Regions from separate parts of the Citrobacter sp. FDAARGOS_156 genome, predicted to be linked through region 2. Evidence: predicted binding sites of a transcription regulator. Region 2 holds the regulator's gene; each other region holds the start of a gene.
What was found. Region 2 encodes PhoB, which activates phosphate uptake and scavenging genes when phosphate is short. Its sites were predicted from a motif close to CTGTCATAAAACTGNCNNAT; they were not measured.
Positions count from the first base shown of each region.

Region 1 (7,730 bases), 1.9 Mb from region 2:
GGTTTTACCGAAGCCAGCAAGCGGCTGTATATGACCCAGTCCGCCGTGAGTCAGGCAATTTCAGCATTAGAAGAAGAGCTGGGCGTTGATATTTTAATCCGCGAACGTCGCAAAGACATCAGGCTCACCCCGGCGGGACACCGGATCGTGCCACGCCTGCGAGCCATCGTGTCAGAAACCAACGCGGTGAAAGAAATTGCCGAGCAGGAACGACAAAATCCAGCCCGAACCCTGCGTATCGGCTGTTTTCCCAGCGCCTGCGCCTGCATTTTACCTGGCATTATCCGCCACTTTGAACAGCAGCATCCGCACATCAAAATTATCCCCTTCGAAGAGAACAGCCCGGCGATCGTTGATTCCCTGCGCAGCGGGGATATCGATGCGGGATTTGTGCATTTCCCGGTCAATGGCATGTACTGCGTACCGGTTTACCGCGATAAATTTACCGTAGTGGTTCCCGAAAGCCACCCACTGGCAGCCAACACCACTATTTCGCTGGAAGAACTGATGGGAGAACCGCTGATTATCAGTAAAGGCCGCTATGAATTAAGCATCATGACGTTGTTTAAAGAAAAAGGGATTGAGCCAATTATTAAATACGAATTTAACCACCCGGATACCGCAATGAGCTTTATTCGCCAGGGGCTGGGGATTGCATTATTACCGGAACTCACGCTGAAGGCGGTTGGCGGGGAAATTCGCTCAGTGGCGCTGGAGCCAACGTTTTATCGACAAATATCGTTATTGGCAAAAGAGCCGCCGGTAGACGGCAGCCCTTTATTTCTACTGCAGGCATATATGGAATCGTTGACTGCTGACGGCCTCATCTAGCAATCTGCTCACGCTTCACAAATAAGGCCTGCGGGAATACGTTCATCGCAGGCCTTCTGCCCTTACTCTTTATGCAGGAATTTCACCGCTTTGTCGGGGAAGTCGGTGAACAGCCCGTCAACGCCCGCCTTGTTGTACAACACGTCATACAGCTGGTTTACATCCGTTGCATAATCCGGCAACTGATCGGCACGAACAGTATAAGGATGCACCACCATCTTGTTCTGGTGCGCGTCCTGTACCATACCCGTCAATGAGATGTTGCCCTTACTGGACTTCTCATCAACCAGCATATGGTAGTCCGGCCCAATGCCGTCCGCATACTGCGCAACCTGCTTCATGGCACCCGGTTTGAACATCCAGTCGTAGTTGTAATTCACCCAACTGCCGTCTGGTTTTTTCTCCTGAGTTTCATTCCAGTCAGTGTACGCAATCAACTGCACCAGATTGAGATCCATCCCCATCTTCGGTTCCAGTTCATTCTTAATGCGTTTTAACTCCGCAACATCAAAGCACTGCAGATAGACATTGTCTTGTTTACCGGTGTATCCGTACTTTTTCAGTACTTCCAGCGTTTTAGCCGCAATGTCCTTCCCTTCCTGATGATGGAACCACGGCGCTTTCATTTCCGGGTAAATACCGATATTTTTGCCGGTTGAATGATTTAATCCCTGAACAAATTCAATTTCTTCTTCGAAAGTGTGCACACGGAAATCAGATTTACCCATCGGGAAACGCCCTGGATATGTCTGTACCTTTTTGCCATTTTCGATATCGAAACCTTCGGTAAATTTCAGCGATTTGATCTCATCCAGCGTAAAGTCGATGGCATAGTAACGCCCATCTTTACGCGCACGATCCGGGAAGCGATCAGCAACATCGGTGACGCGGTCAAGATAGTGGTCATGCAGGACGACCAGATGGTCGTCTTTAGTCATCACCAAATCCTGCTCCAGAAAATCCGCGCCCTGAGCATAAGCCATCGCTTTCGCAGGTAACGTATGCTCCGGTAAATATCCGCTGGCGCCACGGTGCGCAATGACAATTTTATCTGCGGCAACCGCCGCACTGCTCACAACCATACCTGCCAGCATCAGCGCCACGCTAAGACTTTTCAATGTGGTTTTCATCTATTAGCCCCCGTTACGCTTGAGCAGCATCTCTTCATGATGGCGTTTTTCACCAATCATGACGACTACCAGCAGAATCACCGCCAGCACGCTACCGCCAATCATCACCATAAAGCCGCCGTCCCAACCGAAGAAGTCAACGGTGTAGCCGACAATGGCGCTTGCCGCCACAGAACCGCCAAGATAACCGAACAGACCAGTGAAGCCTGCCGCCGTCCCCGCCGCTTTTTTCGGTGCCAGTTCCAGCGCATGCAGACCGATCAACATGACCGGGCCGTAGATCAGGAAGCCGATGATAATCATACAAGCCATATCTACGTTCGGGTTGCCTGCCGGGTTCATCCAGTAAACGATGGTCGCAATCGTCACCAGCGTCATAAAGAACACGCCGGTCGCGCCACGGTTTCCACGGAAGACTTTATCCGACATCCAGCCACACAGCAGCGTGCCAGGAATCCCCGCATATTCATACAGGAAGTAGGCCCAGGATGATTTATCCAGTGCAAAATGCTTCACTTCTTTCAGGTAAGTCGGCGACCAGTCGAGGATGCCGTAGCGCAGCAGATAAACAAACACGTTGGCGATAGCGATGTACCACAACAGTTTATTCGGTAGTACGTATTGCATGAAGATCTGCTTGGCAGTCAGCTCTTCTTCCGCTTTTTCGTTGTAATCATCCGGATAGTCGTTCTTGTACTCTTCGATAGGCGGCAGGCCACAGGACTGCGGCGTATCACGCATCATCGCAAAAGCAAACAGCGCAACGACTATCGCACCAAAGGCAGGCATGTACAGCGCCGCTTTCCAGTCGTTAAACCAGGCCATACCCAGCAGGAACAGCAGCGGAGGCAGACCGCCACCTACGTTATGCGCACAGTTCCAGACAGAAACGATGCCGCCACGCTCTTTCTGCGACCACCAGTGCACCATAGTACGACCACACGGCGGCCACCCCATCCCCTGGAACCAACCGCAGAGGAACAGCAGCACAAACATGACTGCAATGCTGGATGTCGCCCACGGCACGAAGCCCATGAACAGCATCACCGCAGCAGCCAGAATCAGACCCGCGGGCAGGAAAACGCGCGGATTCGAGCGATCTGAGACGGACCCCATGATGAATTTCGAAAATCCGTATGCAATGGAGATACCGGACAACGCAAAACCCAGATCGCCACGCGAGAAACCCTGTTCAACCAGATACGGCATGGCCAGAGCAAAGTTCTTACGTACCAGATAGTACGCGGCATAACCGAAAAATATTCCCAGGAAAATCTGCCAGCGCAATCGACGATAAGTCGGATCGATCTCCGCTGCAGCTAAACGCGCTTTGTGTGGCGCAGGTTTAAAAATGCTCAACATATATAGTAGCCTCCGTGGCCGTCTTTCATTCGAAGGAAACACTGCAGATTGCCGTAACAACCCTACCGCTCCCAGTGTGGCCGCGATGTTAAGGAAACATTCCGGGCAATAATGTGAATTACAGCACAGATTGTTACACATTTATGACAAATGTTCATAAAAGCGCACGGAATCACGTTTCATTTTCGAATTATGAGCGATTATGCGCGAAATCAAACAATCCATGTTTTTTATGTGGCTAAATGATAAAAAACGAACTGTGAGGAAAAACAATGAAAACTCGCGACTCGCAAACAAGTGACGTGATTATCATTGGTGGAGGAGCAACAGGTGCAGGGATCGCACGCGACTGTGCCCTGCGCGGATTGCGCGTCATCTTAGTAGAACGCCACGATATCGCGACAGGCGCGACGGGCCGTAACCACGGTCTGCTGCACAGCGGAGCACGTTACGCCGTTACTGACGCTGAATCTGCCCGCGAATGCATTAGCGAAAACCAAATTCTGAAACGTATCGCCCGCCATTGTGTTGAGCCGACGGACGGTCTGTTTATTACGCTGCCGGAAGATGAACTCTCTTTCCAGGCAACCTTTATTCGTGCCTGTGAAGACGCGGGCATCCGCGCAGAAGCGATTGATCCACAACAGGCGCGTATTATCGAACCTTCGGTAACCCCCCAACTGATTGGCGCAGTGAAAGTACCAGACGGTACCGTTGATCCTTTCCGCTTAACCGCCGCCAACATGCTGGATGCACGAGAGCATGGCGCGGTTATCTTAACGGCCCATGAAGTGACGGGGCTGATTCGTGAAGGTGCGACGGTGTGCGGGGTAAACGTACGCAACCATCTGACGGGCGAGATGCAATCTCTGCATGCGCCGGTGGTCGTGAATGCCGCCGGGATCTGGGGTCAGCGCATTGCGGAATATGCCGATCTGAGCATCCGTATGTTCCCGGCGAAAGGTTCTCTGTTGATCATGGATCATCGCATAAATCAGCATGTTATCAACCGCTGCCGTAAGCCATCTGATGCCGATATTCTGGTGCCTGGCGATACCATTTCGCTGATCGGTACAACCTCACAACACATTGATTACGACGATATCGACAGCAACCGCGTCACCGCAGAAGAGGTGGATATTCTGCTGCGTGAAGGTGAGAAGCTGGCGCCAATTATGGCGAAAACTCGCATCCTGCGTGCTTACTCCGGTGTGCGTCCGCTGGTGGCCAGCGACGACGATCCGACCGGTCGTAACGTCAGCCGCGGTATTGTGTTATTCGATCACGCAACGCGCGACGGACTGGACGGATTTATCACCATTACCGGTGGCAAACTGATGACCTACCGCCTGATGGCGGAATGGGCCACCGACGCAGTATGCCGCAAACTGGGCAATTCTCGCCCTTGTACAACCGCAGAGACAGCTCTGCCAGGCTCACAGGAGTCGACCGAACACACGCTTAAACGCGTTATCTCTTTGCCAGCGCCACTGCGCGGCTCTGCGGTCTACCGCCATGGCGACCGCACCCCGGCGTGGCTTAGCGAAGGCCGTCAGCACCGCAGCCTGGTCTGTGAATGTGAAGCCGTCACCGCAGGTGAAGTGCAATATGCCGTTGAAAATTTAACCGTCAACAGTTTGCTCGATTTACGTCGTCGCACCCGCGTCGGGATGGGGACGTGTCAGGGCGAATTGTGTGCCTGCCGCGCTGCAGGTTTGCTACAACGTTTTAATGTCACCACCGCCGCACAATCTATCACCCAGCTTTCTGAATTCCTCAACGAACGCTGGAAAGGCGTGCAGCCTATCGCGTGGGGAGATGCGCTGCGCGAAAGCGAATTCACGCGTTGGGTCTATCAGGGATTGTGCGGTCTGGAAAAGGAGCACCAGGATGAAATTTGATACCGTCATTATCGGCGGCGGTCTCGCCGGGCTGATGTGTGGCCTACAACTGCAAAAAAGCGGGTTGCGCTGTACGATTGTTACCCGCGGCCAAAGCGCGCTGCACTTTTCCTCCGGCTCACTGGATTTGCTCAGCAACCTGCCCGATGGTCAACCGGTAACCGACATTGAAGCGGGGCTGAATGCGCTGCGCACTCAGGCACCTGGTCATCCTTATAGCACCATCGGCACGCAGACCGTACTGGCGCTGGCGCAGCAGGCGCAGAATCTGCTGGAAGAGTGCGGAACGCATTTGCACGGTAAGGTTCATCAGGCTCATCAACGTGTAACACCGTTGGGAACCCTGCGTTCAACCTGGCTTAGTTCAGCGGAAGTGCCGGTCTGGCCGTTATCAGCACAACGTGTCTGTGTGGTGGGAATTAGCGGCTTACTGGATTTCCAGGCGCACCTTGCCGCGGCCTCACTGCGCCAGCGTAACCTCAGCGTCGAAACGGCTGAAATCGATTTGCCAGAACTGGATGTCCTGCGTGATAACCCAACCGAATTTCGCGCCGTCAACATTGCACGTCTGTTAGATAACGAAGATAAATGGTCGCTGCTCTATGACGCCCTGTTACCAATCGCGAAAACCTGCGACATGATAATTATGCCAGCCTGTTTCGGCCTGGCTGACGATCGGCTATGGAAGTGGCTCAATGACCGCCTGCCCTGCTCACTGATGTTATTACCAACTTTACCGCCGTCAGTGCTGGGCATGCGCCTGCATAACAAATTGCAGCGCCAGTTTGTACGCCAGGGTGGAGTGTGGATGCCCGGTGATGAAGTGAAAAAAATCACCTGTCAGGATGGCGTTGTCAGCGAAATCTGGACCCGCAACCATGCCGATATTCCATTGCGCCCACGCTTCGCCGTACTCGCCAGCGGTAGTTTCTTTAGCAGCGGACTGGTCGCCACGCGCGAAGCCGTTCATGAGCCGATTCTCGGTCTGGATGTGCACCAAACCGCCACACGTGCGCAGTGGTATCAGCGTGACGTCTTTGATCCGCAACCGTGGCAACAGTTTGGCGTAACCACCGATGCTGAACTGCGTCCATCGCTTGCAGGAAAAACAGTAGAGAATATGTTTGCCATCGGATCGGTACTTGGCGGTTTTGACCCTATCGCCCAGGGTTGCGGAGGCGGAGTGTGCGCAGTGAGCGCTTTACACGCCGCACATCATATTGCGAAACGTGCAGGAGGCCAGCAATGAGCGACACACGTTTTGAAAGTTGTATCAAATGCACAGTGTGCACCACTGCCTGCCCGGTAAGCCGTGTCAACCCTGGTTACCCTGGCCCTAAACAAGCCGGCCCTGACGGTGAACGTCTGCGTTTGAAAGATGGTGCGTTATATGACGATGCGCTGAAATATTGCATCAACTGCAAACGCTGTGAAGTGGCCTGCCCTTCGGATGTCAAAATTGGCGATATCATTCAACGCGCGCGTGCCAAATACGACACGACACGTCCGTCGATACGTAACTTTGTCTTAAGCCATACCGATTTGATGGGCAGTGTTTCTACGCCGTTCGCACCCATCGTGAACACCGCGACTTCACTGAAACCGGTGCGCCAGCTTCTTGATTATGCACTAAAAATCGATCATCGCCGTACGCTGCCGAAGTACTCCTTCGGTACCTTCCGCCGCTGGTATCGCAGCATAGCCGCACAGCAGGCGCAGTATCAGGATCAAGTTGCATTTTTCCACGGTTGCTTTGTGAACTACAACCATCCGCAACTCGGTAAAGATCTGATAAAAGTGCTGAACGCGATGGGTACTGGCGTACAACTGCTGAGTAAAGAGAAATGCTGTGGCGTACCACTGATCGCCAACGGTTTCACCGATAAAGCACGTAAGCAGGCGGTAAGTAATGTGGCTTCACTGCGAGAAGCGATTGACGGAAAAGGCATCCCGGTTATTGCCACCTCTTCAACCTGTACCTTTGCACTACGCGATGAATACCCTGAAGTGCTGGATGTCGACAACTCAGGGCTACGCGAACATATTGAACTGGCTACACGCTGGCTGTGGCGCAAGCTGGACGAAGGGAAAACGTTGCCGCTGAAAACGTTGCCGCTAAAAGTGGTCTATCACACACCATGTCATATGGAGAAAATGGGCTGGACACTCTATACGCTGGAACTGCTGCGACAAATTCCTGGACTTGAACTGACAGTGCTGGATTCACAGTGCTGCGGGATCGCCGGAACTTACGGATTCAAAAAGGAAAACTACCCGACGTCACAGTCAATTGGCGCACCGCTATTCCGCCAGATTGAAGAAAGCGGCGCGGATATCGTCGTGACCGACTGCGAAACGTGTAAATGGCAGATTGAGATGTCGACAAGTAAGCGTTGCGAACATCCTATCACCCTGCTTGCCAAAGCGTTGGGGTAACTCAGTTGCCCGATGGTGTTTGCTACCGGGCATTTTTGTGCATCCAGTTCCGCTTATTTGAATACGTTAC
Region 1 is NZ_CP014030.2:3,361,215-3,368,944, forward strand. Features, by position in the region: gene AL515_RS16485 (LysR family transcriptional regulator) at 1-831, shown strand, start outside; gene glpQ (glycerophosphodiester phosphodiesterase) at 894-1,961, opposite strand; gene glpT (glycerol-3-phosphate transporter) at 1,965-3,323, opposite strand; gene glpA (anaerobic glycerol-3-phosphate dehydrogenase subunit A) at 3,596-5,224, shown strand; gene glpB (glycerol-3-phosphate dehydrogenase subunit GlpB) at 5,214-6,473, shown strand; gene glpC (anaerobic glycerol-3-phosphate dehydrogenase subunit GlpC) at 6,470-7,660, shown strand.
Region 1: glpT (glycerol-3-phosphate transporter) is a predicted target of PhoB. The motif match lies at 3,454-3,473, and genes of this name have one in related genera.

Region 2 (7,730 bases):
AGCGTACGATAAGACAGTGGAACATACTGGGCAAAGAACTCTGCGCACGCACAGGTCAAGCCAACCGCGGTGACCAGACAGGCGATGAAAATCAGCGCCGCCAGCAGGAAGCTGCCTGCACCACCGAAGGTGTGCTGAACATACGCATGCAGAATTGCCGCACCGTTAGCAGATTGATCGACCAACGTCGCACTGTCTGAACCCAGACGGAACAACGCAAGGTACAGCAGCGTTAAACCCACGCCCGCCATCAGCCCAGCCCAGACGGTGTAACGGGTCAACAAACGCGCTTCGGTAACGCCACGCGAGCGGGCGGCGTTAACAATAACAATACCAAATACCATCGCGCCCAGCGTATCCATCGTCAGATAGCCGTTCACAAAGCCATTCGAGAATGCCGCGTTTTGATAGGCTTCCATCGCATTGCTGATCGGGCCCGCTGGCCAGACAATCGCCGCCACGGAAAGCACAACCAGTGCCAGAATTTTCAATGGAGCAAGGAAGTTGCCCACGGTATCCAGCAGTTTGCCGGGATACAGTGACACCAGAATCACAATCGCGAAATAGACCACGCTGTAGATGAACAGCGGCAGCGCAGAATCACCGGTCAGCGGTGCAATCCCAACTTCGAACGAAACCGTTGCGGTACGCGGCGTGGCGAATAATGGCCCCACGGCCAGATAGCAGACGGTAGCCAGCAGCAGACCGGCAACTTTACCGATAGGCGTGCTCAGGCTGTCCACACCGCCGCCCACTTTCGCCAATGCGACCACGGTAAGTACCGGAAGGCCTACGGCGGTAATCAGGAAGCCAAAGGCCGCGGTCCAGACGTGCTCGCCTGCCTGCAAACCAACCATTGGGGGGAAAATAATGTTACCTGCACCAACGAACAGTGCAAATGTCATAAATCCCAGTGCGATAATATCGCGCGATTTTAACTGATGGGTCATAAAGTCTTACTGCCTGTGGATGTGGTGTTGAAAACGTTTAATTTTCTGCCTTTCCCTGCGGGATGATACAGCGGCATTTTTAAGCAATTCCAGCGGGAAATTCTCCCGGTCTGGCGCGGCGAAGAATAGTTTTTCGATTTACCGCGTAAATGCAGTCGGTATGACAGCATTTGATGCGCAATTTAAACGCTTATAACGTTTTAAAGCAAGGTGGGATCTAAAAACCAGAACAATATAGTGATATGAAAAATTGAACCAGCACAAAACACCATTCCCTGGAAAAAGACATGGGTAATCATGCGAACAAAAAACAATCAAACGTCGTAAAATTCAGGAGCTACTTATTGACTACAACAAAAAAAGCCAGCTCGCGCTGGCTTTTGGAAAGATAAACTTACGAATACGTTTTAACCGCTATTTTTGGCAATTAAACGTTCCGGGATCACGAAACTAAATCGCGTTCCCTGGCCTGGTTCGCTGTCGATATTCAAACGGCTGTCGTGATGATGCAGGGCATGCTTAACGATGGCCAGCCCGAGTCCGCTACCGCCCGTTTGCCGCGATCGCGCTTTATCTACGCGATAAAAACGCTCGGTCAGGCGTGGAATATGCTCGGCGGCAATACCTGGACCGTTGTCTTCCACACAAAATTCCGCCCCCGAGGCCACATGCTGCCAGCGTACGGTAATGTGCGTTCCCGCAGGGGTGTGGTTCACCGCGTTATAGACGAGATTCGAGATAGCGCTACGCAACTGCTCCTCGTTACCCCGCACGTTCAGGCTGTTATCAACATCAAAAGTAAACGTATGTTTGTGCTGGCTCAGCGTTTGCGCTTCGTGCTCAACCACGCGCAGCATCATGGGCACATCGACCTTCTCATTCAGTTGCAGCGTCGGCGCAGCCTCAATTTTTGACAGCGTTAGCAGTTGCTTCACTAACCCTTCCATACGGTACGTTTGTTCACGCATGGTATGCAGCGCTTTTTCGCGCGTTGTCCCTTCCAACGGATGCTCCTGCATCATTTCCAGATAGCCTTGCAGCACCGTCAGCGGCGTGCGCAGCTCATGACTGGCGTTGGCGAAAAAGTTACGTCGGGAACCTTCCAGTTGATGCATCTGCGTAACATCACGCGCCACCATCAGCAGTTGCTTATCGGTGTAGGGCATCACGCGAATTTCCAGATGCCGTCCGGTGTTGAGTACCAGATTAATTGGCCGACTAAAGTCGCGTGTTTTCAGATACAGCGTAAATTCCGGGTAGCGCAGCAGATTAAGGATATTTTGCCCGCTATCGTCCGGCCAGCGTAACCCTAAAACCTGCTGTGCCAGTCCGTTACACCAGAAAATCCCGCCTTCTTCGGTGGTTAGCACCACTGCGTCGGGCAGTGATTCGGCGCCGCTGCGAAAGCGTTTAATGAGGTTACCCAATTCGCGACGGCGCTTTTTGTTACGCAGCTGCATTTGATGCAGCCCATATAACAACGGCTCCCAACTGCCGCGCCCCGGCGGCGGCGTCATACTTCTGTCGACCCATAGCCACCAGGACAAACGTAATAAATTCCAGAAATGCCAGATAAGCAGGCCCGTTACCGACGCCAGTAAAAACCAGGGTAGATAACCAAAAAAAGCGCTAAGGATAAAAGCCGGTATGCAGCAGAGGATCAGCTCCAGTACCAACCTTTTCCATGACAATCGTTCTAGCAAACGTCTTACTCCATTTACGGCCTAATCCATCAGGCCATGATTCTTGTCAGTCAGAAGCGGGTCGAAAAACGATATCCCGTCCCGCGAACCGTCTGCACCATACGATCGTGTCCGCTATGCTCCAGCGCTTTACGCAACCGACGAATATGCACATCCACTGTCCGGTCTTCCACGTAGACATTGGTTCCCCAGACATGATTGAGGAGTTGTTCACGGCTGTAGACGCGCTCAGGGTGGGTCATAAAGAAGTGCAACAGTTTGAATTCGGTGGGTCCCATATCCAGTGGATCCTCGCCGGTCATCACACGGTGCGAGGTAGGGTCAAGACTCAGCCCTTGCATCTCGATAACTTCTTCCACCGCCATGGGGGAAATACGTCGTAAAACGGCTTTAATACGCGCCACCAGCTCCTTCGGAGAGAACGGCTTAGTAATATAGTCATCCGCACCGGTTTCCAGACCCCGCACACGGTCTTCTTCTTCACCGCGCGCCGTCAGCATCATCACGGGGATATCCCGCGTCATCGCTTCCCGTTTGAGGTGTTTAATAAACTGTAGACCCGAGCCGCCGGGAAGCATCCAGTCAAGCAGGACGAGATCCGGCCAGGGTTCATTAAGTTGGTTCACAGCACTGTCATAGTCTTCGGCTTCTACGGGTTGAAAACCGTTTTGCTCGAGCACGAAGCAGACCATTTCACGAATTGGAGCTTCATCTTCTACGACCAGAATACGTCTCGCCATGATTTGCCCTGTTTATAATTAAATCGTTTGCCATCAATACCGTGGCATTATGCGTCACTTTTATGACAGATTTATGAAAAGATAGTCCAGGTTTAACGCAGCCAGGCGAATTATGACAGCCCGGAAACAAGATATTACCGTCCTTGCAAGGTTATAATCTCCGCCATCGTTTTTTTGTCATGGAACTCTTATGCGCATCCTCCACACGTCTGACTGGCATCTGGGCCAAAATTTCTACAGCAAGAGCCGCGCCGCTGAACACCAGGCCTTTCTCGACTGGTTGCTGGAAACGGCACAATCCCATCAGGTGGATGCCATTATTGTGGCAGGTGATATTTTTGATACTGGTTCACCGCCAAGCTACGCCCGCGAGTTGTATAACCGTTTTGTTGTCAACCTACAGCAAACAGGCTGTCATCTGGTCGTGCTGGCAGGAAACCATGACTCCGTTGCCACACTCAATGAATCTCGCGATATTCTGGCGTTCCTCAACACCACGGTCGTTGCCAGCGCCGGCCATGCGCCGCAGGTACTGCCGCAACGCGACGGCACGCCGGGGGCTATCCTGTGTCCGGTTCCTTTCTTACGTCCGCGCGACATCATTACCAGCCAGGCTGGGTTGACCGGGCAAGAAAAACAGCAGCATTTATTAGGTGCAATCACCGACTATTACCAACAGCAATATCAGGACGCCTGCGCGCTGCGTGGCGACCAGAATCTGCCAATTATTGCGACAGGGCATCTGACCACCGTCGGCGCCAGTAAAAGTGACGCCGTACGCGATATTTATATTGGGACGCTGGATGCTTTTCCGGCACAAAATTTCCCACCGGCGGATTACATCGCGCTGGGACATATTCACCGGGCACAGGTCATCGGCGGTACGGAACATATTCGCTATTGCGGCTCCCCGATTGCACTGAGTTTTGACGAGTGCGGCAAAAGCAAATGCGTCCACCTGGTGAGCTTTGAAAACGGTAAGCTGAGCGCCGTTGAAAACCTCATCGTACCCGTAACCCAACAACTTGCCGTATTGAAAGGCGATTTAGCGACGATTAGCGCACAGCTGGAACAATGGCGTGGCACGCAACAGGAACCGCCGGTGTGGTTAGATATAGAAATCGCGACCGATGACTATCTGCATGATATGCAGCGCAAAATCCAGACTCTGACCGAAGACTTACCGGTAGAAGTCTTATTGGTGCGTCGTAGTCGTGAACAACGCGAGCGCATCATGGCCAATGAACGACGTGAAACGTTGAGTGAATTAAGCGTGACGGAGGTGTTTGACCGCCGTCTGGCACTGGAAGAACTCGACGATCCACAGCGTGAGCGCCTGAATCAGCTGTTTAGCACAACCTTACACACGCTCGCCGGGGAGACCGAAGCATGAAAATTCTCAGCCTGCGTCTGAAAAACCTCAACTCTCTGAAAGGGGAATGGAAAGTTGATTTCACGGCAGAGCCTTTTGCCAGCAACGGGCTGTTCGCCATCACCGGTCCAACCGGTGCCGGGAAGACCACCCTACTGGACGCCATTTGCCTCGCGCTGTACCACGAAACACCACGACTCAATACCGTATCGCAGTCGCAAAACGACCTGATGACCCGCGATACGGCGGAATGTCTGGCCGAAGTTGAATTCGAAGTCAGAGGCGAAGCCTATCGCGCATTCTGGAGCCAGAACCGCGCGCGCAATCAACCAGAAGGTAACCTGCAGGTTCCGCGTGTCGAACTGGCTCGTTGCGCCGATGGCAAAATTCTCGCCGATAAAGTTAAAGACAAGCTGGAAATGACCGCCGAGCTTACCGGGCTGGATTACGGCCGTTTTACCCGCTCGATGCTGCTGTCTCAGGGCCAGTTTGCCGCATTTCTCAATGCCAAACCGAAAGAGCGCGCCGAACTGCTGGAAGAGCTGACCGGCACAGAGATTTACGGCCAAATCTCCGCCATGGTGTTTGAAAAGCACAAAGCAGCGCGTACGGAGCTGGAAAAACTGCAGGCCCAGGCCAGCGGCGTGGCGCTGTTAGCACCAGAGCAGGTACAGTCTCTGACAGAAAGTTTGCAGGTACTTACTGACGAAGAAAAACAGCATCTTACCCGTCAGCAAATCCAGCAACAGCATCTTAATTGGCTCATCCGACAAAATGAGCTACAGGCAGAAGTAAGCCGCCACCAGCAAGCATTACAGACCGCAAAAGAGGCGCAAGATAAAGCACAACCGCAGCTGGCGACACTCAGCCTGGCACATCCCGCCAGAGCATTGCGTCCGTACTGGGAGCGAATTCAGGAACAATCCGCCACGCTCCGCCGAACACGACAGAATATTCAGGAAGTGAATGCTCGCTTACAAAGCAGCTTAGCGCTGCGCGGGCGCATCCGTCAGCAGGCACAAAAACAGTCGGCGACCCTGCTCACCGAACAGCAGGCGCTAACCGACTGGCTGAACGAACATGACCGTTTCCGCTTATGGAGCAGCGAACTGGCAGGATGGAAAGCGCTATTGGCACAGCAATCTGACGCTAACGAGCAGCTACGTCAGTGGCAAAAACTACGCGACAGCGACGTGCGCAAGCTGGATGCACTGCCGCTTCCCTCGTTGGCCCTTAGCGCGCAAGAGGTCACGGTAGCGCTGGCGCAGCACTCACAGTTGCGTCCATTACGCCAGCAACTGAGCAATCTGCATGGACAAATTGCGCCGAAACAAAAACAACTGGTACAGCTACGCACCACAATTCAGCAGCGCCAGCAGGAGCAAGCACAACGCAACGCGGCCCTGGCAGAAAAACGTCAGCGCTATAAAGATAAAAATCAGCATCTGACCGATGTGAAAACGCTCTGCGAACAGGAAGCACGGATTAAAGATCTGGAAAGCCAGCGTGCTTTACTGCAGTCCGGACAGCCTTGTCCGCTTTGTGGCTCCACGACACATCCGGCCATTGAGCACTATCAGACCCTCGAACTCAGCGTCAATCAGGCGCGGCGTGAGGCATTAGAAAAAGAGGTCAAAACGCTGGCCGATGAGGGGTCAACGCTACGCGGGCAGCTCGACGCGATAACCCAACAGCTACAGCGCGATGAACGCGAGGTACAGACGCTTTCTCAGGAGGAGCAAGCACTTACTAAAGAGTGGCAGACCGTCACCGCCAGCCTCAACGTCACGCTACAACCGCAGGATGACATTGCCCCGTGGCTGGCCGCTCAGGAAGAGCACGAACAACAGCTTCACCAGTTGAGCCTGCGTCATGCCCTGCAGGCACAAATTACTGCACATTCCGAACAGATAACCCAGCTTCAACTGCATATTGAACAGCGGCAGACTACGCTTCTCGCTGAATTAGCCCGCTACGGTCTGTCGCTTCCTGCCGATGACGATATCACCGCCTGGCTTAACGCACGTGTGGGCGAAGCGCAGATGTGGCAGCGTCGCCAAAATGAACTGACCGAGCTCCAGGCGAAAATGGCACAGCTTGCGCCATTGCTGGAAACATTGCCCGAAACCGGCGCGAAGGAAGAAACGACAGAAAGCCTGGCGCTGGAAAACTGGCGGCAGGTGCACGATGACTGCCTCTCATTACAGGGCCAGTGGCAATCGTTGCAACAGCAGGAAGCCCAGGAGGCACAACGCGCAGCAGAGATTCAGGCACAGTTTGATAGCGCATTGCAGGCCAGCATCTTTGCCGATCGCGACACCTTCCTTGCCGCCCTGCTTGATGAAGAGGCGTTTAACCATCTTGAGCAGCTTAAGCAATCGCTGGAAGGCCAGCTACAACAGGCGCAAACGCTGCTTAACCAGGCTCAGCAGGCGCTGGCAACGCATCAGCAGCAACCGCCTGCCGGCGCGGATCTCACACTCACCGTGGACTATCTTCGCGATGCACTGGCGCAGCTCACGCAACAACTGCGGGATAACACCACGCGCCAGGGCGAAATTCGCCAGCAGCTCAGGCAGGATGCCGAAAACCGCCAGCAGCAGCAGACCCTGATGCAAGAGATTGAAAAGGCCTCACTGCTGGTCGAAGACTGGGGTTACCTGAATGCGCTGATCGGCTCGAAAGAAGGTGATAAATTCCGCAAATTTGCCCAGGGACTGACGCTGGATAACCTGGTCTGGTTGGCCAACAACCAGTTAACCCGCCTGCACGGTCGCTATCTGTTGCAACGCAAGGCCAGTGAGGCGCTGGAACTTGAAGTGGTGGATACCTGGCAAGCCGATGCCGTGCGTGATACCCGCACGCTCTCCGGCGGCGAGAGCTTCCTCGTGAGCCTGGCGCTGGCGCTGGCGTTGTCCGACCTGGTCAGTCACAAAACACGTATTGACTCCCTGTTCCTCGACGA
Region 2 is NZ_CP014030.2:1,433,734-1,441,463, reverse strand. Features, by position in the region: gene brnQ (branched-chain amino acid transporter carrier protein BrnQ) at 1-950, opposite strand, end outside; gene phoR (phosphate regulon sensor histidine kinase PhoR) at 1,358-2,653, opposite strand; gene phoB (phosphate response regulator transcription factor PhoB) at 2,704-3,393, opposite strand; gene sbcD (exonuclease subunit SbcD) at 3,584-4,786, shown strand; gene sbcC (exonuclease subunit SbcC) at 4,783-7,730, shown strand, end outside.

Region 3 (7,730 bases), 1.5 Mb from region 2:
CCTATGTACCAACCGGAGTGGTGACATCGGCACTGTTACGCGAATAATAAATGACGCCATGCCCGGCGAAGTGCTGCCGGGCATGGCGTTTATGCGCGCGGTTGCGTGATACGCAGGCCGCTCACTATGGCGGCAACCGTTGCCAGTACACCCGCTGTTATCAGTGATATATGTGTTCCGTTATCGCCAAACTGATTGAGCATCAATGCAACCAGCGCTGCCCCGGTACTTTGTCCAAGCAAGCGTGCCGTTCCCAGCATCCCGCTCGCTCCACCGCTGCGTTCACGTGGTGCGGAGGTGATGATGGTGTGGTTATTCGGTGACTGGAACAGGCCAAAACCCGCACCGCATAAAATCATCGGCCAGATGATATTAAAATCAGAAGGAGTCGCAGGCAGTAGCACCAGCGAAAATAACCCACTTGCCATGACGGCCATACCCAGCGCACCTAAAAGACCCGCATGAACGCGTTCAATCAGATAACCAGCCAGCGGCGCCATCACCATGGTTGCCAGCGGCCATGGGGTCAGTAGTAGTCCTGTTTCGACTTCGCTACGACCCAGTACGGTTTGCAAAAAGAAAGGCAGGGAAACCATCGCCAACATTTGCGCGCTGAATGAACAAATTGACGTGCAAATCGAGAGTGAAAACAGTGGAATGCGCAGCAGGTCAACCGGTAGTAACGGCACCGGCAGCGCCAGCTGACGGCGGATAAAGAAAAAACCGACCACGATAAGCCCTACGAGCTCAGCACCAATTAACTTAAGCGATTGCCCTTGCGCGAACCCACTGAGTGCAGTAATTAACAAGCCAAACGTTAGCGCATTCATCACTGCGCTGGGCAGATCAAAACGTGGCTTATTGCTGCGCGGTGTATTAGGTGGCAGGAAGCGCATGGCCAGCAGCAACGCGATAATCCCCAGCGGGACGTTAATCAGAAACAACCATTTCCACGAGGCAATTGAGAGGATCGCTGCCGCAATAGTTGGGCCTGCTGCTGAGGAAACCGCCACAATAAAGGAGTTGATCCCCATTCCTCGTCCAAGCTGACGTTGCGGATAAATCAGGCGAATGAGTGCTGTATTCACGCTCATCAGCGCCGCGCCGCCAAACCCCTGAGCCACACGCGCCAGTGTTAGCATGTGCAGCGAATCGGAGAGGGCACAGAAAAGTGATGCGAGCAGAAATACCACCAGTCCGCACTTGTATATGCGACGGTAGCCAAACATATCACCCAAAAATGAGAGTGACAGGAGTGATACGACAATCGCGATTTGGTAGGCGTTAACGACCCAGATTGAGCTGGCCGCGGAGGCCTGAAGATCGGTGGCAATCGTCGGCAGGGCAACGTTAGCAATTGCGCCGTCCAGTACTGCCATAGAGATGCCAATAACAATGGTTAAAATTGCACCGTATCGCTGGGGCAATGGCAGGCCATCGGCCTGAATTTTTTCCATAGGAAGTCAATTTTGTCGGAAATTATGATGAGAATAATAATTTTAGCATTGATATTCAGGCGTTAGGTCGCAGATTTGTAACTAAGTGAGCAAAGACAGATTGTGGCGGCTGGTACGTGAAATTGTAATAAAACGGGTTCTGATTTTTATAAAACACTCGCAATGAGGTGGTAAATAGCTATCGCGCTCAGGATAAACAACCCGATTCTGTATCTTCCATGCTGAAGGTTTTTGGCATCCTGCAGGCGCTGCTGGGTGAAGAGCGCAAAATCGGTATTCTCCCATACGAAAAAGAATAAACGCTCCGAATACGAAGATGTCGCCAAAGAGGGATAGTTTTGTGCTCCGATAGGCGCGATATGTCCACCGAAGTGGTTGTAGTTGCAGGCTTAGGTTAAATCTCCCTCTTAACCAGACAATACGATGATCGATGGATCGAGTGCTGGCGATGTTCTGCACCCACTTTGGAAGAAAGAATGTGAGTCAGCCAGCGTTCGATTTCGCCTTTGTGTCAAATACTCCATTAATGAAGACGGTCTGTCCTTCCTGTATCGCGTTGCCGTTACTTCACTGCGGTGATAGCTGCACAGTTATTGCTTACCCAAAACTGAGCGGCCATAGCTTGCCAGGACTCAGGAGCAAGAGATAGGCCCTGTGCATTGATCGCTTTAAACATGTCATCTTCTGTATCTGACACTGACTGCTGGAAGAACAGCGCATAGTCAGTGGCCAGATCGACAGGAGATGGGTTATAACCGCCAGGGCGCATTCGCGCTGTTATGTCTACATACTTTTTGAGTGACAACTCCATCACCTGAGCAGTGTTGTCGGCGATCATTGTGTTGGCAATATACCCACATTGTGCGATGTTCTCCACCTGCTGGTATTCACCATACTGCACACCCACTGCATGAGCAGCACCAGAGAACGAAGTCATCAGTGCCATGACAAGCAAAATTTTAGTTTTCATCGTTTGGAACAACCTTAGCGTCAAGAACGTTGAAAGAGCTGTGCCCAGATAAGCCAACGTTCAAATAATAGTCGTGGAAGTGTGCGTTATGAACGCAGATACGATCTTGGTTAGCGTCAATAAACTGTTCTTTTAAAGTGTCAGCTTTGACAGAAATGACAGCTCTGATTAATGATCCACCCGAAACTGGCCGCGGAGGCCTGAAGATCGGTGGCAATCGTCGGCAGGGCAACGTTAGCAATTGCGCCGTCCAGTACTGCCATAGAGATGCCAATAACAATGGTTAAAATTGCACCGTATCGCTGGGGCAATGGCAGGCCATCGGCCTGAATTTTTTCCATAGGAAGTCAATTTTGTCGGAAATTATGATGAGAATAATAATTTTAGCATTGATATTCAGGCGTTAGGTCGCAGATTTGTAACTAAGTGAGCAAAGACAGATTGCGACGGCAGGTACGTGAAATTATAATAAAAACCGGTTCTGATTTTTATAAAACACTCGCAATGAGGTGGTAAATGGCTATCGCAGATCTGGATAAACAACCCGATTCTGTATCTTCCGTGCTGAAGGTTTTTGGCATCCTGCAGGCGCTGGGTGAAGAGCGCGAAATTGGTATTACCGAATTGTCACAACGCGTCATGATGTCAAAAAGCACCGTTTATCGCTTTTTGCAGACCATGAAAACGCTGGGCTATGTGGCACAAGAAGGCGAGTCTGAGAAGTATTCCCTGACCCTGAAATTATTTGAACTGGGTGCGCGTGCATTACAGAACGTTGATCTGATCCGTAGCGCTGACATCCAGATGCGCGAACTTTCACGTCTGACCAAGGAAACAGTACACCTCGGTGCGCTGGATGAAGACAGCATTGTCTACATCCATAAAATCGACTCGATGTACAATTTGCGCATGTATTCCCGCGTGGGTCGTCGTAATCCGCTGTACAGCACCGCCATTGGTAAAGTGCTGCTGGCATGGCGCGACCGCGATGAAGTGAAGCAAATTCTGGATGGTATTGAGTACAAACGCAGTACAGATCGGACAATCACTAACACTGATGAATTGCTGGTATTACTCGATAAAGTCCGTGAGCAGGGCTATGGCGAAGACAACGAAGAGCAGGAAGAAGGACTGCGCTGTATCGGGGTACCGGTGTTTGATCGTTTCGGCGTGGTCATTGCGGGTCTGAGCATCTCATTCCCGACGCTGCGTTTTTCTGAAGAACGTTTGCACGAATATGTCGAAATGCTGCACACCGCAGCGCGTAAGATTTCAGAGCAAATGGGTTATAACGATTACCCGTTCTAATTTTGACGTGTTGCGATACACAGAAAACCCGATACGGCGTATCGGGTTTTTTACGATCTGCCGTCGTCGCCGGAGCGAATAACGTACTGATTTTTTGCTGCTATATTAACCATTATCGATAACGACGGTGCTTTTCCTCAACAGGGGGCAATCTGACAGGCCAATGATGCCGCTGTTGGTATGGACGTATTGCGCGGTGCTGGTCCCGCGGGCGGTCAGATATTGACATTGCAGGCCCAGACCTGCCGCAGTCTCCTTACTTCCTATCAAAACGCCGTAGCCACTCAGTAATAAACCGATCCAAACCAGAGCGAGCAATACAATAGCGCGGATAATCAAACGCATTACAACCTCTTATCTTTTCTCGTTATTATTAGATTAGCCTGTACATGGGATGAAACAAGTGAATCATTCCTAAAAACATTTAATGCCGTTACAGTTAACTTAGGGTTTAGGTAACTCATGATAATTTATCAACATAGGCTGTAGATTCGGAGAGTGGAGTTGGAGTGAAAAAAATTCGATGGGTGGTCCTGATAGTTGTCGTGCTGGTATGCATACTGATGTGGGCGCAGGTGTTCAACATCATGTGCGATCAGGACGTACAATTTTTCAGCGGAATTTGCGCCATCAATAAATTTATTCCCTGGTAAGCGCATTTCAGTAACAGTTGATTACCTTCTTGTGCGGCAATGGTAAACTACGCTGTCTACATTGAGGTGGTGAAATGAACGAAGTTTTGAATTCTGGCGCGTTGAGTTTTGCGTCTTTAGTGGTATCGGTGGTGGTTCTGGTAATCGGGCTTGTATTGTGGTTTTTCATCAATCGGGCAAGTTCGCGTACTAACGAGCAGATTGAACTGCTTGAGGCGTTGTTGGAGCAGCAAAAACGACAGAACGCATTGCTCCGTCGTCTTTGTGAAGCTAACGAACCGGAAAAAGCAGAAGAGCCTACCGCGGTGCAAACTCAGGATGAAGATGATGACATCATTCGTCTGGTAGCCGAACGGTAGTAAACAGAAAGACAGGGTGAGAGTCTGTAGATGCTATTCTCAGATGCTTCATCCTGTCGTCAACGACATCAGATTATTTTCTTCTGCAACAATCCGGCAATTACTGCGCCGACACACGTGGAACCTGCGTTTTTCCAGATGCTCTGACCAATTAATATCTTATCTCTGGTTTGACATAAATATAATTATCCATAGATTAATAATATGATTGTATCATTTTTGTGATACCGATCGTTTTATTATCAGCGAAACGTTTCTCTTACTTTTTTTGTGCATTGTCATCATTCTTTCATTATTTTGGTGCAAAACCAGAATGCCGATCTCATTTTTACGCTTGTGATATTTTATGCATTACTAAGCATAAAAAATGATATCTGGCAGAGGCTGTGACAGATAATCTGGAACAGTTGAACCTGATGAGCTATGGTAGAAAAGTCCCTGCTACGGCGCAGGCCAGCCGGGGCAAGGGGAGAGAGGCGAGGATATATCTCTACTCGGCCTGGCGCATAACTGTGCAGTTGTTGTTTGATGAACTGCGTGATTTGTGCGACCGATCGAGACACGTTTAAAAATGGCTTGCCATTATTAACGTTGTATGTGATAACACGGTTTGGGTTAAACGAGGTACAGTTCTGTTTATGTGTGGCATTTTCAGTAAAGAAGTCCTGAGTAAACACGTTGACGTTGAATACCGCTTCTCTGCCGAACCTTATATTAGTGCCTCAAGCAGTAATGTCTCAGTTTTATCTATGTTATGCCTGCGGGCGAAGAAAATACTCTAAGGAATTTTGCAAATGGCAAAGATTAAAGGTCAAGTTAAGTGGTTCAACGAGTCTAAAGGTTTTGGTTTCATTACCCCGGCTGATGGCAGCAAAGATGTGTTCGTACACTTCTCCGCTATCCAGGGTAACGGCTTCAAAACTCTGGCTGAAGGCCAGAACGTTGAGTTCGAAATTCAGGACGGCCAGAAAGGTCCGGCTGCTGTTAACGTAACAGCTATCTGATCGATACCACTGATTTGAAGCGCTCAGGCGCAACCAATTCAGATATAAAGCCTCGCTTATGCGGGGCTTTTTAATTCAAATTACGTCAAAATATTTCTGAATGCCTCTCCATTAGCGCTTTGTTGCAAAGGCGCGATGTTCGTAGCATTGTTTTTCCCGCTTTCTCCCGGCAATTCCCGTTAAATCAGTCACCTGAAAAACTATCTTGCTGGAGCCCCGGTGAAAAAGAAAAACGACGGCGATGCGCGCAATTTTACTCCCGTACGTTTTGCCCTGCTTTGTGTGGCAATACTGTTGAGTCTGGGATTGTTGCTTGGTCGGGTTGCTTGGTTACAAATTGTCACCCCAACGAGCCTGGTCAAGCAGGAGGATATGCGTTCGTTACGTGAAGTCACAATCGCCTCACCGCGTGGGATGATTACCGACAGAGAAGGACGTCCTCTCGCAGTAAGCGTGCCGGTGAATGCAGTTTGGGCCGATCCGAAGACGATTGTCAGCAAAGGTGGCGTTGGCTATAACGAACGCTGGCAGGCATTGGCGAAGACCCTGCATATTTCACTCAGCACGCTGGCTGAACGTGTTAACAGCAATCCATCTGGCCGCTTTATTTATCTGGCGCGCCAGATCTCTCCTCAGCAGGCGCAGTGGGTCGATGATCTTAATCTCCCGGGGATTAATCTGCGCGAAGAATCCCGCCGTTTCTATCCCGCAGGCCATGTGGCGGCAAATCTTATCGGCTTTACGAACATTGATGGACAAGGTATTGAAGGCCTGGAGAAAAGTTTCAACAGCCAGTTGATGGGTAAACCCGGCTCTCGCCTTGTGCGCAAAGACAAGTTCGGGCATGTGATTGAAAATATCACGGAAGTGATGCCGGTCCCCGCGCACGAATTGCAGCTCAGTATTGATGAGCGCTTGCAGACGGTGACTGAAGATGCGCTGGACAATGCCGTAACATGGAATAAAGCGGAATCTGGAGCCGCGGTGCTGGTCAATATTGCCACCGGCGAAATCCTGTCGATGGCAAGCTTTCCCGACTTCAATCCCAATAACCGTGATGGCGCGGTGCTGGATGATTTTCGCAACCGTGCAATTAGCGACACCTTTGAACCCGGTTCAACCGTTAAACCGCTGGTGATCATGACTGCTCTGCAGCAAGGGATTGTGCAGCCTGATAGCGTCATTGATACCCATCCTTTTAATCTCGATGGACATCGCATCCGCGATGTCGGATTTTACCCGGAGCTATCGCTTACCGGTATTTTGCAGAAATCAAGCGATACCGGTGTGTCGCACCTTTCGCTGGCAATGCCGGTACAGAAACTGCTGGATACCTATAAACGCTTTGGTTTTGGCGACCCAACCGGGCTGGGGCTAACCGGAGAAAGTAGCGGTTTAATGCCTCAGCGACGTTACTGGAGCGATCTGGACCGGGCGACCTTTGCATTCGGTTACGGGTTAATGGTGACGCCGCTCCAGTTGGCGCATGTCTATGCCACCATCGGCAGTTTTGGTATTTACCGCCCCCTTTCTATTACGCGTATCGATCCGCCAGTGATAGGTACGCGGGTGATGCCGGAGGCGTTGGTGCATCAGGTTGAACATATGATGGAAAGCGTCGCGCTACCCGGCGGCGGTGGGACCAAGGCTGCGGTGAGGGATTACCGTGTTGCGGTGAAAACCGGGACGGCAAAGAAAATTGGTGATGACGGTAAATATGTCGATAAATACGTGGCTTATACGGCAGGGGTTGCGCCAGCGAGCGATCCAAAATTCGCGCTGGTCGTGGTGATTAATAACCCGCAAAACGGTGCTTACTATGGGGGAGCCGTCTCCGCGCCGGTCTTCAGCCAGATTATGGGCGATGTTCTGCGTCTGGAAAACGTCAAACCGGACGGCATGCCTGCTGACTCCGATCATCTGCTGGTGATGCACGGCAGCAGCGTATCCTCGCCGTCGCTGTAAGTTATTTTCCCAGG
Region 3 is NZ_CP014030.2:2,971,186-2,978,915, reverse strand. Features, by position in the region: gene AL515_RS14590 (hypothetical protein) at 1-24, shown strand, start outside; gene AL515_RS14585 (MFS transporter) at 90-1,457, opposite strand; gene AL515_RS14580 (hypothetical protein) at 2,020-2,427, opposite strand; partial or broken gene AL515_RS14575 (MFS transporter) at 2,595-2,768, opposite strand; gene kdgR (DNA-binding transcriptional regulator KdgR) at 2,944-3,735, shown strand; gene AL515_RS14565 (YobH family protein) at 3,841-4,080, opposite strand; gene mgrB (PhoP/PhoQ regulator MgrB) at 4,245-4,388, shown strand; gene AL515_RS14555 (YebO family protein) at 4,463-4,747, shown strand; gene AL515_RS14545 (DUF2627 domain-containing protein) at 5,386-5,529, shown strand; gene cspE (transcription antiterminator/RNA stability regulator CspE) at 5,542-5,751, shown strand; gene ftsI (peptidoglycan glycosyltransferase FtsI) at 5,971-7,716, shown strand.
Region 3: kdgR (DNA-binding transcriptional regulator KdgR) is a predicted target of PhoB. The motif match lies at 2,913-2,932, and genes of this name have one in related genera.

Region 4 (7,730 bases), 400 kb from region 2:
GCCTGACGCTTGCCGATAAGCTGGCCATCATTGAGCAATATGTTGGTAAGAAGGTGATTGATGCGGTGATTGTCGGACCAAAAGTCGATGTTTCGGCCATGACCGACCGCATTGTGATTCAGGATGAACTGGAGGCCAGCGATATTCCCTACCGTCATGACCGTCAACTGCTGCATAGCGCGCTGGAGAAAGCGGTGCAGGCGTTAGGTTGAACGTATTTGCCTGATGCGCTGCGCTTATCAGGCCTACAAACACGATCTACCCTGTAGGCCGGATAAAGGGTTTACCCCGCCATCCGGCTACGCGTTAAGACGCCGCGATAAACAGCTCGCGCAGTTGATGCAACTGGTCGCGGATCGTCGCGGCCTCTTCGAACTCAAGGTTCTGGGCATGCTGCATCATCTGACCTTCTAACTCGTGAATCTTCTGCTGCAGCGCTTTCGGCGTCATGTCCAGCTCAACAACCTCGGATTTCGCCCCGGCACGCGACTTCCCTTTACCTTTCGCTTTGGTCTTCGCAATATTCTGACCCAGCGCCAGAATATCGACCACTTTCTTGTTCAGCCCCTGCGGCGTAATACCGTGCTCTTCGTTATACAGTTGCTGTTTCTCGCGACGACGTTCGGTTTCACCAATGGCCTTCGCCATCGATGCGGTAATTTTATCGCCGTAGAGAATCGCTTTACCGTTGATGTTACGCGCCGCTCGACCTATGGTCTGGATAAGCGATCGTTCCGAACGCAGGAACCCTTCTTTGTCCGCATCCAGAATCGCCACCAGAGAGACCTCAGGCATGTCCAGGCCTTCTCGCAACAGGTTGATACCAACCAGCACGTCAAACTCGCCCAGGCGCAAATCACGAATGATTTCCATACGTTCCACGGTATCGATGTCGGAGTGCAGATAGCGCACCCGCTCGCCATGTTCTTCGAGGTATTCGGTGAGATCCTCCGCCATGCGTTTGGTGAGCGTTGTGACCAACACACGTTCGTTAATCGCCGCACGGGTGCGGATCTCGGACAGCAGGTCATCAACCTGTGTCGCCACCGGACGCACCTCAATGACCGGATCCAGCAGGCCGGTCGGTCGTACCACCTGATCGACAACTTCATCACCGGATTTCTCCAGCTCATAGTTGCCCGGCGTCGCTGAGACGTAGATGGTTTGTGGGGCCAACGCCTCAAATTCTTCAAATTTGAGCGGGCGGTTATCCAGCGCCGACGGCAGACGGAATCCGTATTCGACCAGGGTCTCTTTACGTGCCCGGTCGCCACGGTACATGCCACCAATTTGCGGAATCGTAACGTGAGATTCATCCACCACCAACAGGCCATCGGCAGGCAGGTAATCAAACAGCGTCGGCGGCGGCTCGCCCGGACCGCGTCCGGACAGATAGCGTGAATAGTTTTCAATCCCCGAGCAGTAACCCAGCTCGTTCATCATTTCCAGATCGAACTGCGTACGCTGGCTTAAACGCTGTTCTTCTACCAGTTTGTTGTTCGCCAGCAGGATTTTGCGGCGCTCCGCCAGCTCGACTTTAATTTCTTCCATTGCCTGCACGATACGTTCGCGCGGCGTCACGTAGTGGGTTTTCGGGTAAATGGTGAAGCGCGAAATAGTGGATTCAACCTGCCCGGTTAGCGGGTCGAAAAGCGACAAGCGCTCAACTTCTTCATCAAACAGTTCAACACGCAGCGCGATATCGTCAGATTCGGCCGGAAAGATGTCGATCACCTCACCACGCACGCGGAACGTCCCGCGCTGGAATGCCTGATCGTTACGCGTGTATTGCAGTTCAGCAAGCCGGCGCAGGATCGCGCGCTGGTCGATAATCATCCCCACCGTCAGATGCAACATCATCTTCAGATACAGATCCGGATCGCCCAGACCATAGATCGCGGAAACAGAGGCCACCACCACCACATCCCGCCGTTCAAGCAGGGCTTTGGTCGCCGACAAACGCATCTGTTCAATGTGTTCGTTTACCGACGCATCTTTCTCGATAAAAGTATCAGAGCTCGGGACATAAGCCTCCGGCTGATAATAGTCGTAGTAGGAGACGAAATATTCCACTGCGTTATCCGGGAAGAACTCTTTCATCTCGCCGTACAACTGGGCTGCGAGGGTTTTGTTAGGGGCCAGCACCATCGTCGGACGCTGTAAATCCGCAATCACGTTGGCAATAGTGAATGTCTTCCCCGACCCCGTCACCCCGAGCAGCGTCTGATGCGCCAGACCATCCTCCAGCCCTTCTTCCAGGCGACGAATCGCCTCAGGCTGATCGCCAGAGGGTTTAAAAGCGGAATTCAGTTTGAACGGTTTACTCATGAGCAGCTACCTGAAGCAATGGGCGGGCAGGTGTGTAATTTTACTCGCAGCAGTATATTTTGCCAGTAAAATATACTGGATGAAAAAACAGTAACGCACCAGAATATTTCTGTTACGCCATCAGAATGCCCGTCAGAGCAGGCTAAAATTTTGGCGCTGGCGAGATAAAACACCAGTAAAAATGTGTTATCCCCAAACCAATGACTTTTTTAACATTTGTCAAGACGGCAGATGAAAGTTTTATGGCAACGCATGACACTTCCGCGACAGCCATTGCTTTTATCTAACATTCTGTATTTCAATAACTATTCTCTCGAGCCGTCTTTCGCATCAATTTAGTCGCAGGCCGCGTCTTCTCTCGCTTACATTGTGTTTTCTAACTCTAATACACAAGGTTATCCACAGGAATAGTGGATAACTGCCTCCAGCCCGTGCTGACTGCCGCCTGGCAAAAACACCGACTTGCTCTTTTCGGGTGGGATAAAAAAAAATTATCGCCATTTTTTTATATTTATCAGCCAACGGAGCCCTGGAGGCTGTCGAGATCTTGCTCGCATTTTCACCATTTACCTGCCTGCACCATCCCGACGCGACCAGGCACTGGCAATGTGCGCAAAATTAACCCGGATCGTTAAAAACCAGACATCGCTGCCGATGGATCACGCTATCCCGCTGTTTTTCGCGCATTTCCCATTTGTGGCAAGAGATTTGCAATTTTCTTCTGCTCCCCGGCCTGTCGGGCGGATAACTTCATGATGGAGAAAACCTATGTTGAGTCTTCGCGCAGTGAATCACTATTACGGTAACCAGCACACGCTATGGGATGTGGATCTCGACCTGCAGCCCGGCAAGTGTACTGGTGTGCTGGGACTTCCGGGGATGGGGAAAACGACGCTGGCCAATTGCATCATCGGCAATTTGCCTATCGAAAGCGGTACGATGGTCTGGCATCAGGCAGGCGCGCCACCGCGCGATCTGAGTCCGATCCCGGCGGCAAATCGCATTGCGCTGGGTATTAACTCCGTTTCACAACAGAGACGGATTTTTTCGCAACTGACGGTCGAGGAAAATCTGCATATTGCGCGCCAGGCGGTTGAAGAAAGCGAAACAATGAACAGCAGCGATATATACCGCCTCTTCCCACAGTTGTACAGTCTGCGTCAGACCAAAGGGGTTGCCTTATCAGAGGATAATCAGCACCAGCTCGCACTCGCCAGCGCGCTGGTTACACGCCCACGCCTGCTAATCCTCGATGAGCCTACGCGAGGAACGGGCCAGGCGTATATCCACAAGCTGGGGAACCTGATTGTGAGGCTAAGCCAGGAGTTGGGCATCGCCATAATGCTCGCAGAGCAAAGCCTGCCGTTTATTCGTCGGGTCGCTGATTGCTATTGCCTGTTACATCGCGGACGCAATGTGGCCCAGGGGCAACTGGCGCAGCTCAGCGACCCGTTTCTTAACGACTGGATGGCGCCAGAGGCAAAACGCTAAGGTCGAGATAGTGCCCTGTCGTTGCGCGTTCTGGCTCGTCCTCCAGCCATGGGATTTCCCCCAGCAGCGGAGCCGGAATCGCGCGTTTCAGCGTTGCCATATATTCAGCATGGCGTTTCCCTGGCGGAGTCACATCATTGGCGACCCACCCCGCCAGCGTCAACCCAGCCTGTTGTACCGCTTGCGCAGTCAGAATGGCATGGTTGATGCAGCCAAGCTTGACGCCAACCACCATAATCACCGGCAGTTGTTCTGTTTGTACCCAGTCAGAAAAACTCAGCGTGGGTGAAAGCGGCGTAAACCAACCGCCAGCGCCTTCCACCAGCACCCAGTCAGCCTGCTCTTCCAGCTTACGTAACCCCGCAGACATCACTGAGGCCTGAATAGGGCGACCTTCGTCAGCGCTGATGATATGCGGTGACGTGGGTTCGGCAAAGGTATAGGGATTGATTGCCGTATAGTGCACTGCCACAGCGCTGTTGCGCTGTAATGCCAGAGCATCGCTATTACGCAGACCCTCAGCCGTTATTTCACTACCGGACGCCACGGGCTTATAGCCGACCGTTCGATAACCCAATTGCCCCGCGGCCTGCAGGAGCGCACAGCTGGCAATTGTTTTACCAACCTCAGTGTCCGTCCCGGTGACAAAATACGTTCTGGTCACGTTGAATTACTCCTAAAAAAAGTTGATACGTCAGCGGGTATTTTCCCTGTACAGAGGGCCAGGCTAACTGTAACTGCTGCAGCTGTGAACGGGTCAGTACGCGCTGTTCGCGTCCATCATGGAGATGCGTCGCACCGATCCCTTTGAGCGAGCGCATGGCGCTCAACGCATCGTCAAACCACAGTGTCACCGGATGAAGCTGATACTCGACGTCCCAGCCATGCAGAGCCTTTTCAAGTTGCTCCACGGGCAAGAAACGGTTGGTGTGCTCCCGGTCATCTACCGCTTGCCACGCCCGGCGTAATTCCGGCATCGAGCCGTGTGCCAGGGTACTAAACGCCACCGTGCCTCCGGGGCGCACAACCCGGCAAAGCTCACTTAACGCGCCGTGTAAATCGCTGCACCACTGCACCGCCAGATTGCTCCAGGCCAGGTCAAAAGTGGCAGAGTTTTGAGGGATGGCTTCAATATCCGCCAGCAGATAGTGGTGGGCGGCATTTTGCCGCTGTGCCTCTGCCAGCATTTGTTCAGAAAGATCCAGTGCGCTGACTTCGCTTCCCTGCTCACGCCAGTAGCGACTCATGCGCCCTGGGCCGCACCCCGCATCCAGTACCCGTGCATAATTCCGTTCACCAAGCAGCGCCAGCAAGGCGTCGGCGCTTTGGCACTGTAGCCCGGCATGTTGTTCATAGTGGGAAGCGGCGCGTCCAAATGCAGCAGCAATGGCCTGCTTATTGACCTGCGCCATGCAGCACCTCCAGCAAGCGGTCGATATCCTGGCATTCATGCGCCTGCGTCAGCGTCAGCCGTAATCTGGCGGTGCCGACCGGTACCGTAGGAGGCCGGATGGCGGTCACCCAACAACCTTGGGCGCGTAAAACCTCCGCCAGTTGCAGTGCTTTATGGTTATCGCCCACGATCAATGGCTGGATGGCACTGTCTGAGTTTGCCAGCGTGAAATCCGCAATATCCAGGCCAGCACGAAAACGTTGGATCAACATGGCCAGTTTTTCCCGGCGTTCATCGCCCTCACGACTGCGGATCACTGCCAGCGCGGCACGCAATGCCTGCGCCTGAGCAGGCGGCATGCTGGTGCTGTAAATCAGATGACGGGCAAACTGCAGCAGATAATCGGCCACGCTGTCTGAACACAGGATTGCCGCGCCGCTGACGCCAAATCCTTTCCCGAAGGTCACCACTAACAGCTCTGGTTTCACCTGCTGTCGGAAGCATGAGCCACGCCCTTCCTCACCGCTAACGCCTATACCGTGGGCATCATCCACCAGCAACCACGCATTCTGGTGCTGCGCCTCAGCGTGAATTTCCGCCAGCGGTGCGCTGTCGCCATCCATGCTGAACACGCCTTCGGTCACCACCAACTGCTGCCCCGGACAGGGGGCAGACAGTAGACGAGCCAAATGTTGCGGGTCGTTATGGGTAAAACGGCGTAACACGGCGGGACTCAGACTGGCCGCTTCCAGCAACGACGCATGGCTGAGGCGGTCGGCGACAATCCGGTCATCTTTTCCCATCAACGCTGTGATCACCGCCTGGTTGGCGGCGAAACCGGAAATGAACAGCAATGCTCGTGAATAACCCAGCCATTGCGCCAGTTCGTCTTCCAGCGCCTGATGGGCGATGGAATAGCCGCTAACATGGCCTGAACCCCCGCTGCCGACGCCAAAACGTTCAGCCCCCTGCTGCCAGGCACAGACTATCTGCGGATGGTGACTCAACCCCAGATAATCGTTACTGGAAAAATTCAGATACTGACGCCCCTCGGCCAACAACCAGCGCCCTGCCCCCTGTGTCACCGCATAGCGGCGACGCAGAGCATCAGCAGAACGACGCAAAGTGAGCGCATCGTCAATTTTTTGCTGCCAGGTCATACGGTTGCCGCGTTGTAGTAGTCGTCGGTATCCGGGGTGCGCAACGCCTGCTCCAGACGTTGCTGCTGTTCGTTATCACCCGCCAGTACCGCCGTTTGCTGCGGATTCAGACCGAGTTTGCGGAATAAAAGCAGATCTTTGTCTTCGTTCGGGTTGGGTGTAGTGAGCAGTTTGCAGCCGTAGAAAATCGAGTTGGCCCCGGCCATAAAACACATTGCCTGGGTCTGTTCGTTCATCTGCTCGCGCCCGGCAGAAAGACGCACGTACGAGGTCGGCATCATGATGCGCGCGACAGCGATAGTACGAATAAAATCAAACGCATCCACATCGTCGTTATCGGCCAGCGGCGTGCCCTTTACTTTCACCAGCATGTTAATGGGGACGCTTTCCGGCGGTGTGGGTAGGTTCGCCAGTTGCAGCAATAAACCGGCACGATCGGTAACCGTTTCCCCTAACCCCACGATACCGCCAGAGCAGACTTTAATCCCCGCCTCACGCACTTTATCCAGCGTATCAAGTCGCTCCTGGTACGAACGGGTGGTAATGATATTGCCGTAAAATTCCGGCGAGGTATCGAGGTTATGGTTGTAGTAGTCCAGACCCGCGCTGGCCAGGCGCTGAGCCTGGGTTTCGTCCAACGTGCCCAGCGTCATACAGGCTTCCAGCCCCAGCGCTTTTACACCTTGGACCATCTGTTCCAGATAAGGCATGTCGCGCTCATGCGGATTCTTCCACGCCGCCCCCATGCAAAACCGTGTTGAACCTGCCTGCTTCGCCTTACGCGCGGAATCCAGAACCTGCTCAACTTCCATCAGACGCTCGGTTTCCAGACCGGTTTTATAGCGGGAACTTTGCGGGCAGTATTTGCAGTCTTCCGGGCAAGCACCGGTCTTAATCGACAGCAGCGTACTGACCTGAACCTGCCGCGGATCGAAATGCTGACGATGAACCTGCTGCGCTTCAAACAACAGATCCAATAGCGGTTTTTCAAATAATTCGGTGACTTGCGACATTGTCCAGCGAGAAGAATGAGCCATATTGGTATACGTTTCGTTGTTAGTTTGGTGTAGACTCGTAAACCTAAATCTTTTTAATTTGGTTTACAAGTCGATTATGACAACGGACGATCTTGCGTTTGACCAACGCCATATCTGGCACCCTTACACCTCCATGACCTCCCCGCTACCGGTTTATCCGGTGGCCAGTGCCGAAGGTTGTGAACTGATATTAGCCAACGGTGAGCGGCTGATTGACGGTATGTCGTCCTGGTGGGCGGCGATCCACGGTTACAATCACCCGCAGCTGAACGCCGCGATGAAAACGCAGATTGATGCCATGTCGCACGTGATGTTTGGCGG
Region 4 is NZ_CP014030.2:1,832,210-1,839,939, reverse strand. Features, by position in the region: gene yvcK (uridine diphosphate-N-acetylglucosamine-binding protein YvcK) at 1-212, shown strand, start outside; gene uvrB (excinuclease ABC subunit UvrB) at 307-2,328, opposite strand; gene AL515_RS08910 (ABC transporter ATP-binding protein) at 3,097-3,819, shown strand; gene bioD (dethiobiotin synthase) at 3,785-4,483, opposite strand; gene bioC (malonyl-ACP O-methyltransferase BioC) at 4,446-5,231, opposite strand; gene bioF (8-amino-7-oxononanoate synthase) at 5,215-6,372, opposite strand; gene bioB (biotin synthase BioB) at 6,369-7,409, opposite strand; gene bioA (adenosylmethionine--8-amino-7-oxononanoate transaminase) at 7,486-7,730, shown strand, end outside.
Region 4: uvrB (excinuclease ABC subunit UvrB) is a predicted target of PhoB. The motif match lies at 2,558-2,577, and genes of this name have one in related genera.